3 regions of the Oceanobacter antarcticus genome follow, and region 1 is predicted to be linked to each of the others. Evidence: predicted binding sites of a transcription regulator. Region 1 holds the regulator's gene; each other region holds the start of a gene.
What was found. Region 1 encodes FNR, which switches genes on or off when oxygen is low (the NO sensors DNR and NnrR bind a similar motif). Its sites were predicted from a motif close to TTGATNTANATCAA; they were not measured.

Region 1 (3,278 bases):
TCACTGCGGCCTGGTTGGATTTTTTCCCACTCCTGCAGCATGTTTTTGACGTTTTGACGTTGCATGTTTTCCTGCGACCCACAGAGGTTGCAAGGAATGATCGGAAATTCCCGCGCTGCTGCAAACGCCTCGATATCCTTTTCCTTGCAGTAGGCCAGCGGACGGATCAGTACGTGCTTCTTGTCGTCGCTGAGTAATTTGGGTGGCATGGCTTTGAGCTTGCCGCCATAAAACATATTCAGGAACAGAGTTTCGATAATATCGTCGCGGTGATGTCCGAGGGCAATTTTGTTGGCACCAATGTGTTCGGCAAAGCCGTACAGGGTACCGCGCCGCAAGCGTGAGCACAGACCGCAAGTGGTTTTGCCTTCCGGAATAATATCCATGACGACGCTGTAGGTGTCTTTTTCGACAATATGGAAGGGCACATCCAGCTTGCTCAGGTAATCCGGCAGAACATGCTCAGGAAAGCCCGGCTGTTTCTGATCCATATTGACTGCGATCAGTTCAAAGTTAACCGGGGCGCTTTTCTGCAAGCTCATCAATATGTCGAGCATGGTGTAGGAGTCTTTGCCTCCCGACAGACACACCATGATCTTGTCGCCTTCCTCGATCATGCAATAGTCTTCGATGGCCTTGCCGACATGACGGCGCAAACGTTTTTGCAGTTTGTTGAATTCGAGTCGTTCTTTGCGATCGATGACGTCGGCAGTCATGCTGGGAAACTCCTGGATGTTCTGATATGGAACACGGACTAAAAATCAGGCGGCGAATTCTAGCGAATAGATTGGCTGTCGTCAGCAAGAGTTGCTGTGCTGAATATCCGATTCAGCCGAGCTATGGCTGACAGGGAAGGTTGTTAAAGGTCAGCGTGTGGGATACTGCGGAGCAGTAGCAGCCACATATGTCCGGTGTTTTGCCGAACGGTTGCGGGCTGCCTGCTGCTACTCGGTTTATTCTGTGGTGGCCGTGTCGTCGCATTCGAGATGAGCACTTAGGCCCGCCATCTCATAAAGACTGTTCATGTCCAACACAATGATTTCCTTGCCCTGGGTTTCGATCAGCGCATTTTTCTGGAAGCGGGTAAATACCCGGCTAATGGTTTCAACCGCGAGACCAAGATAATTGCTGATGTCGACCCTGGACATGGGCAGCCGGAAGTGGGTCGCGCTGAAACCGCGGCGGGCGTAGCGGTTGGAAATATCCAGTAAAAAGGAGGCCACACGTTCTTCAGCGTTCTTTTTGCTTAACAGCAGCATCATGTTCTGGTCGTGGCGAATCTCATTACCCATGGTACGCATCAGCTGTTTACGCAGATCGGGTAATTCGTCGGTGAGATTTTCCAACTGGTGCACCGGAATTTCACATACGGTGGTTGTTTCCAGTGCCTTGGCAGTGAGTGGGTAATCACCGGCATCGTAACCCGCTAACCCAATCAGTTCGCTGGCGAGGTGAAAGCCGGTGATCTGTTCTTCGCCATTACTGGCCAGGGTATAGGTTTTCAGGGCACCAGTACGTACTGCAAATACCGACTGGAAGTCATCCCCTTGCTGGAATAACAGCTGGCCTTTCTGAATGGGTCGGCCACGGCGAATGATATCGTCAAGTCGCTCCATATCACTGTCGCTGAGCGATAGTGGCAGACACAGAGCGTTCAGGGAGCAAGTCTGGCAGTGGGGCTGATTGCCGCGCAAGGGGGGATGTGCAACTTGGTTTGTTTTCATTGAGCTCACCGTGTCTGGTTTTCCGTGACAAACGGAACAACTGTTTTCCATTAGTTTTCGTATGGTCTTAGCTCACAGGGTGACTGTCAAGACATTGGTCAAGGTATTACAGTTGGCTGACTATAGCCAGATGGCCGCTGCGGTCCACAATCCATAACTGATGAGCAAAAGTCCGGCGATGCGACGGCTGATGTTGTGATTGAGTAATCGATTGAGGCTGCTGGCGGCGAGGCCGCTGGCAAACAGGGCTGGCAGTGTGCCCAGTCCGAAACAGGCCATGGCCAGTGCCCCCTTGAGTGGATCGCCATTAGCGGCCACCCAGCTTAATGTACTGTAGACCAGGCCACAGGGAAGCCATCCCCACAGCAATCCGAGACGAAATCGGCTGCTGACTGATTGTTGTGCCAGTAATGGTTTGGTGGCGGGCTGTAGCAGACGCCACAGGTGCTGACCGAGCTGTTCAATCCGGGTCAGCCAGCTTGCCCAGCGCGCGATGTAGAGTCCCATCAGCATTAGCATCACGGCAGCCAGTGTGCGTAATACCAGCGTCAGCAGGTCATTCAGTTGCTGCAGCCATAAGCCAAGTACAGAGACTATCAGCCCAGCCACTACGTAGCTGGTGATTCGTCCGCCATTAAAAGCCAAGGCGGTTAGTAGTGGTTGATGCTGTGAGCGACTGCCAATGGCTGCCGCAATACCGCCACACATGACCAGGCAATGACTGGAACCAAACAAGCCCAGCAGTAATGCGGTGAGCAGTGACAGTGGTTCAATCACGACAATTTGTCAGGTGATGTGGCGTCTGCAGCTGCAGGCGGTGGGGTGATTGTTGTTGACGGCGGTTTGTCAGCGCTGGCCGTCGTTTCCTCGGGGTCGTCATCAAAGAGAATTTTGTGGGCTGGCGACTCCAGATCATCAAACTGACCGCTACGTACTGCCCAGAAAAAAATCAGGGTGGCGATACTGATCAGGACGATCGAGAGTGGAACAAGTATGTAGATAATATCCATGTTATGTCCGTTATGCTGGGCAAGTGGCTGCCGTTATAACCCGGCATTATACCTGCGGGGGGCCATCGGCTGCATCCGGTTTGGATACCCGGGACAGCCTTAGGGCGTTACTGACCACCAACAGGGAACTGAACGACATGCCGATGGCTGCTGCCCAGGGGGGAATGTAACCTGCGGCCGCTACTGGCAGGGCAAGCAGGTTGTAAAGCAGTGCCCAGCCAATATTCTGGTATATCACTTTCCGGGTGCAGCTGGCGGTGTCCAGAGCCTGCAGCAGGCTGTCCAGGCGTCCGCTGGTCACCAGCGCATCCGCACTGGTTTTGGCCAGGTCGCTGGCATCGCTGACGGCAATCGCAATATCAGCACCAGCGAGTACCGGCACATCGTTAATGCCATCTCCGACCATCAAAACGCGTTCTCCCTGCTGTTGCCACAGGCGCACCTGTTGCAACTTTTGCTCGGGAGACAAACCGATCCATACGTCGTTGATACCCAGTTGTGTGGCCAGCAGTTGGCCAGAAGTACCGGGGTCGCCGGTGAGCAG
Region 2 (3,278 bases), on a different contig from region 1:
TCCGAATTCCGTGCTGGTGATCCGTCCAGCGAGTGCGAACGATACGAATAGTCATCTGTGCCTCCAGGGGTGTTTTGTGTGTTCTCGTATGAGGCGATTATTCAACTTCATAAATCAGTTGCTGTAACCAAAGGCGGCGCAGCAGCTCGTAACCCTGTTGCGAGCAAGGCACGTTGGCCAGCATGTCGCGTGGGTACTGATGACGACTACTGAGTAATTGTGCCAGTTCCAGATCCTCAATATCGAGAGTGGACGCTTGCCCCTGGGCATAAAAAACCAGCCCCGCTGCCGTTTGCTGGAAAGCGAAACGACCATGTTCACTCTTGCGTAAATCCGGCAGTTGCTGGTGCTGGCTGCGCCAGAGTTCCCAATCGTCGTCATCCAACCGTTCGGACTGGTGCTCCGGGTACTTGGCTTCGGTCATTAATTTGCCGAGCATATCGCCGAGGTTGTCGGGTTGCATCAAGACCGCTTGTAACAGTTTGGCCAGTCGGGCTTTGGCGGCGGAAGATATTTCGCCGCTGCTGCCTTCATGAGCGCTGTAGTCGGCATCGGTATAACGTTGATCTTCGCTGCTGGTGCTTAAAACCTGATCCAGTGCGGATTGCGCCAGTTCGGCAACACTGGGGGCACGAAAACCGATCGAATAGGTCTGGCATTCGCCCAGGGCGATGCCGTAATGGGCCAGTTGTGGCGGCAGGTACAGCATATCGCCTGGGTTCAGTACCCAACGTTCGGTTTCTTCAAAAGCCGCCAATACCCGGATCATCGGCCCTTTGAGAATAGCGGAGTCTTCATGACACATCTGGCCGATGCGCCATTCCCGCTGACCTTCAGCCTGCAATAAAAAGACATCGTACTGATCGTAATGCGGGCCAACGCTACCGCCATCGACGGCGTAACTGATCATCAGGTCATCGACGCGCCAGCCGGGCAAAAAACGGAAGTGTTCCAACAGGTCGGCAGCTTCCGGAATCCAGTGATCAACTGCTTGTACCAGCAGTGTCCAGTGGCTTTCAGGCAGGTCGGCAAACGCGGACTCATCAAAAGGCCCTTTGCGAATTTCCCATGGGCCCGCGGTGCCGTGCTCCATCACCAGGCGTGACTCAATTTCGCTTTCCAGCGACAGGCCGGCCAGTTCATCGGCCGCCAGCAAGGGTTGAAAATTCGGCCAGGCTTGGCGAATCACCAGCGGCTTTTTTTGCCAGTAATCGCGCAGGAATGCTTCAACAGAGAGATCACCAAGGATAGGCATACGGAGGGTTCCTGACGGGTGCGCAACGCAAAGGCCTCGAGAAGCCTCGTTGATGCAAAATGGCTGATTTGAAAGGCGCGTATTGTTTGGGCTTTGTCGGGCAGATGCAAGGGGGCAGAGGATACTGCCGCACCACTTTGATCCGGCTCAAGTTTCTATTGATAAGGATGTTGCTAATAAATCAGCCATCCATAACTATGCGGGCATGGAGAATATTTGATGCAATACGATCAGAGAGGGAAAGGTATGAAACGACAAATATGGCTGACATCGTTGGTGCTGTTAGGTTGTATCGGAGCTGTTCAGAGTGTGGTGGCGGCGGAGCCGATTCAACCCATTGAGCCAGTAGCAGACGTTAACCTGGCGGAAGTGGAATTGGGTAAAAAGCTGTACTTTGATCCTCGGTTGTCCAAGTCTGGATTTATTTCCTGCAACTCCTGCCACAACCTGAGCATGGGCGGCACCGATAACCTGAAAACATCCATCGGACACAACTGGCAACAGGGGCCGATTAATTCCCCCACGGTGCTGAACTCCAGTATGAATATTGCGCAATTCTGGGATGGCCGTGCCGCTGACCTGAAAGCCCAAGCCGGAGGGCCAATCGCCAATCCGGGAGAAATGGCGTTTACCCACACGCTGGCCGTGGATGTACTGAAGTCGATTCCGCCGTACGTGGCCGAATTCAAACGGGTTTTTGGTACCGATACACTCACCATTGATCAGGTAACCGATGCCATTGCGGCGTTTGAAAAAACACTGGTGACGCCCAATTCCCGTTTTGACCAATGGCTGTTGGGCGATACCGGTGCGATCAGCGCTGATGAAGAGGCCGGCTATGCGCTGTTTAAAAATTCCGGTTGTGTTGCCTGCCATAATGGCCCGGCGGTGGGGGGGAATTCTTTCCAGAAAATGGGGCTGGTTGCTGCGTACGACACCAAAAATCCAGCCAAGGGATTGGCAGGGGTGACAGGCAAAGACGCCGATCGCTTCAAGTTTAAAGTCCCGACCTTGCGTAATGTCGAGCTGACGTACCCGTACTTTCATGATGGCGAAGCAGAAACGCTGACCGAAGCCGTGGATCTGATGGGGCGTCTGCAATTGGGACGTAAATTCAGTGCGGAAGAAAATGCCAGTGTGGTTGCATTCCTGAAAACGCTGACCGGTGAGCAGCCGTCTTTTATGCTGCCAATATTGCCGCCGTCAACGGAGAGGACGCCACAGCCCAAGCCATTTGACTAACTAATAGTAAAGAATAAGGGCTGGTTGTTGCCGTGTTTGCCAGTTCCTGACGGTTACTTAATGTGTCAGGAACTGGTCACCAAAACTCAACAGTAATGGTTTTATGAGCCAGGGATCAAACGGCTCTGGCTTGCGCCTCGGCATTGCCAATATAGCTGGCCGGGGTCATGGCATTAAGTTCGGCCTTGACGCTGTCTGGCAGCTCCAGGCTGGCGATAAAGTCACCCATGGCATCCTGGGTAATCGCCTTGCCACGGGTAAACGCTTTCAGTTTTTCGTACGGCTGTTCGATACCGTAACGACGCATCACGGTCTGGATCGGTTCTGCCAGAACTTCCCAGGCGTTGTCCAGGTCGGCAGCGATACGAGTTGCGTTGACTTCCAGTTTGCTGATGCCTTTCATACTGGCGGCGTAGGCAATCAGGCTGTAGCCCATGCCAACACCCATATTGCGCAATACGGTGGAATCGGTCAGATCGCGCTGCCAGCGGGAAATCGGCAGTTTGGCAGCCAGATGGCCGAAGATGGCGTTGGCGATGCCCAGGTTGCCTTCGGAGTTTTCGAAGTCGATCGGGTTAACCTTGTGTGGCATGGTCGAAGAGCCGACTTCGCCTTCAATCGTGCGCTGCTTGAAGTAGCCCAATGAAATATAACTCCAGATATCGCGATCGAAGTCGATCAGGATGGTATTGAAGCGGGCGATGGTGTCGAACAGTTCGGCGATGTAATCGTGTGGCTCGATCTGGGTGGTGTAGGGGTTGAAGGCCAGCCCCAGAGAGGT
Region 3 (3,278 bases), on a different contig from region 1:
GCTACTTGCTCAAATGACCAGCATTCACCTCCTACCATCACGCCACTAGCAGGAATATAAATGACTTGGGGAGAGGTACACATTTGCCCGGAGTAGAGACTGAGTGAGAAACCGAGATTACCAGCAACTGCAGTGATGTCCGCCATGCTGTCAATAATCACGGTGTTGAGCCCGGCTTTTTCGGTAAACACTTCCGCCTGGTGAGCGTGCTGTTCCAGCCAGTTGCCAAAGTGGCTGGAACCGGTGAAATCGATCAGCCGCACCCGTGGGTCGGTTGCCAGTCGGGCCGCCAGCGGGGCAGGCCGAGTGTCGACCGCGAGCATCACTAGGCGTGGATCGTATCCGGCTTCGGTGAGTACCTCCTGTAGCACCTTGACGGTCAGTGCCAGCGGCAGAATCGAATCCGGGTGGGGTTTGATGACCACCGGATTGCCCGTCACCAGGCTGGCAAATAATCCGGGGTAGGTATTCCAGGTCGGGAAGGTGCAACAGGCGATGCTGAGTGATATTCCCCGAGGCACGATATGCCAACGTTTAGTCAATGACAGTTGACCACGTTTGCCCATGGGTTTTCGCCACAATACGGATTGCGGTATCTCCGCCATGGCATCCCAGCTGTAGGCAACGGCTTCTACTGCCCGGTCCTGGGCGTGGGGGCCGCCGGCTTGGAAAGCCATATTGGCAGATTGTCCAGTGGTGTGTTGTACCGCCTGAGCCATCAGCGGACTGAGTGCATTTAACCGGTGAATGGCCTCCAGAGCGACCGCCACCCTGGTTTGTGGCCCTGCATCGCGCCAGCCACCAATCAGTGATTGCTGGGTTTCCAGTAACGTATCCGGGTCGTACTGCGGATAGTGGATGCCAAGGGCGAAGCCGTAGGGTGACTGCTCCTCACCCGCTCGTCCAATCTCCCCTACTCCTTGCAGCTCAAACGGCTGTCCTAGCAAGGTCTGGAATTCTGCTGCCGCGCTGGCCAATGACTCCGCCGGGTACGCTTTGGGATGTTCCGGGAAAGGAGCCCAGTAACCGCGCTGATGAATCGCACTAACGGCCTGATCCAGCAAAGGTGAGTGGCGGGAAAACCAGAGCGTGGCCTGGCTGTTCGTCATGGCATCAGACGACATAACAACTCCATTAATGAGTATTTTTGTTTTAAAGACACTAAAATATCTATTATTTATTATTTAATGTATCAAATCATAGGTCGTTGTTGATTGAAACGGCATCTGTTGGTGTTGTTTAGATTGTCTCGAAATGATGTATTTGAATCCATTTTATTTTCTATCTATTTGAAAAATATTGTTTTTTAATCGAGAAATGCTCGCGTCTATTGATTTTTCAGAGGGTTTTTTCATGCAAAATGAAAATAAGATACGAAAATCAAAAAATAAATTATTGTTTTGTATCTTAATTTTGGGCAGCATTGATAACTGTTGATGCAGATCAAACGAGTCCGCTCCTTGATTCAAGGCTGGTGCCGTCAGGGTGCCGGAACGAGTGGGAACGAAGACGTCTGCGCCTTAAGTCATTGCCGAAACGCTATAAAAACAAAATCGGACAGGTTACTCAGATGACAAAACGCTACGCAACACTGGTCGTACATAAGGTCAGTGCAGGGGTTCAGCTGATTGAGCTGAATCGCCCTGCGGCACTCAATGCCCTGACCACCGCCATGCTGGGTGAGTTGTCGGTGGTCATGGATCTGGCAGAAGCCGAGGACGACATTCGAGTGCTGGTTCTCACTGGCAACCGCAAGGCCTTTGCTGCCGGAGCCGATATCAAGGAAATGGCCGAGCGCGATTTGGTCGGTATTCTGAATGACCCCCGCCAGCAGCACTGGCAGCGGATTAGCCGTTTTCCCAAGCCGCTGGTTGCCGCCGTAAATGGCGTTTGTTTGGGCGGTGGCTGCGAGTTGGCGATGCACGCCGATATTATTCTTGCTGGCGCAGACGCGCGCTTCGGACAACCGGAAATCAACCTTGGCATCATGCCCGGTGCTGGGGGCACGCAGCGATTATTGCGGGCGGTGGGCAAGTCGATGGCAATGCAGATGGTACTGACTGGCGAGCCGATCACTGCTCGACAAGCTCAGCAATCCGGTCTGGTAAGCGAGATTACCCAACCGGAATTGACTGTTGAGCGGGCGTTGGCTGTTGCTGCCAGTATTGCCTGTAAGGCACCGCTGGCAGTGCGCCTGGCCAAAGAATCGGTGCTCAAAGGTATGGATACCGATCTCGCCTCTGGTCTCCGTTTCGAGCGCCATGCCTTTACTGTTCTGGCTGGCACCGCCGACCGCAAGGAAGGCATTGCCGCTTTTCAGGAAAAGCGCAAACCCGAATTTAACGGCCAGTAGTGCTGGCAACCCATTCTGATCTCCAGGAGCAATATGCCCATGAACCTCGAGTATATTCTGTATTCCGTTGAGGACGGCGTTGCCATCCTCAGTTTGAACCGTCCCAAGGCGTTGAACAGCTTTAACGAAGCCATGCACCTTGAAGTCAAAGAGGCCCTGAAAGCGACTGCCGGCAATCCGGAAGTCCGCGCCTTGCTGCTGACGGCAGAGGGCCGCGGTTTTTGTGCCGGTCAGGATTTATCTGACCGCAATGTTGACCCTAATGCCAATTCACCGGATCTGGGGTTGTCGATCGAACGCTTTTACAACCCATTGATCAAGACCCTGCAAGACTTGCCGATGCCGGTGATCTGTGCGGTCAATGGTGTCGCAGCCGGTGCTGGCGCGAATATTCCTTTGGCCTGTGATCTGGTGCTGGCGGCTCGCTCCGCCAAGTTTATTCAGGCGTTCTGCAAAATTGGTCTGGTGCCGGATTCTGGTGGTAGCTGGTTTCTGCCTCGCTTGGTCGGCATGGCCCGTGCCAAACATATGGCCTTGCTGGGAACCCCTGTCACAGCTGAGCAAGCGTATGACTGGGGCATGATCTATCGGGTGGTGGATGACGAAGCCCTGCATAACGAAGCCCTGACACTGGCGAAGCAATTAGCGACTCAACCGACGCAAGGTTTGGCGCTAATCAAGCGTGCCTTGAACAGCAGCGTCAGCAACAGCTTCGAGGAGCAGATGACGCTGGAGAGAGATCTGCAACGCCTGGCCGGTCGTACCGCCGACTACCGCGAAGGCGTAAAAGCCTTTATGGAAAAACGCACACCTGAATTCAAAGGGCGCTGAATGATGCCAGAACAGACGCATACATTGAGTATCGACACTCTGGTTGCCGTCATTGGTGCCGGTGCGATGGGGGCGGGCATCGCTCAGGTAGCGG

Region 2: a site for FNR is predicted at 1,393-1,406, ahead of WG929_RS05475 (cytochrome-c peroxidase). Genes of this name have one in related genera too.
Region 3: a site for FNR is predicted at 1,434-1,447, ahead of paaF (2,3-dehydroadipyl-CoA hydratase PaaF). Genes of this name have one in related genera too.

What each region holds. Positions count from the first base shown of each region.
Region 1 is NZ_JBBKTX010000002.1:148,192-151,469, forward strand. It holds gene ttcA (tRNA 2-thiocytidine(32) synthetase TtcA) at 1-716, opposite strand, end outside; gene fnr (fumarate/nitrate reduction transcriptional regulator Fnr) at 954-1,724, opposite strand; gene WG929_RS02315 (sulfite exporter TauE/SafE family protein) at 1,845-2,501, opposite strand; gene ccoS (cbb3-type cytochrome oxidase assembly protein CcoS) at 2,498-2,734, opposite strand; gene WG929_RS02325 (heavy metal translocating P-type ATPase) at 2,781-3,278, opposite strand, start outside.
Region 2 is NZ_JBBKTX010000005.1:83,574-86,851, reverse strand. It holds gene WG929_RS05485 (GNAT family N-acetyltransferase) at 1-55, opposite strand, end outside; gene WG929_RS05480 (cupin domain-containing protein) at 98-1,255, opposite strand; gene WG929_RS05475 (cytochrome-c peroxidase) at 1,502-2,497, shown strand; gene purB (adenylosuccinate lyase) at 2,613-3,278, opposite strand, start outside.
Region 3 is NZ_JBBKTX010000004.1:48,850-52,127, reverse strand. It holds gene paaN (phenylacetic acid degradation protein PaaN) at 1-1,124, opposite strand, end outside; gene paaF (2,3-dehydroadipyl-CoA hydratase PaaF) at 1,571-2,353, shown strand; gene paaG (2-(1,2-epoxy-1,2-dihydrophenyl)acetyl-CoA isomerase PaaG) at 2,393-3,184, shown strand; gene paaH (3-hydroxyacyl-CoA dehydrogenase PaaH) at 3,185-3,278, shown strand, end outside.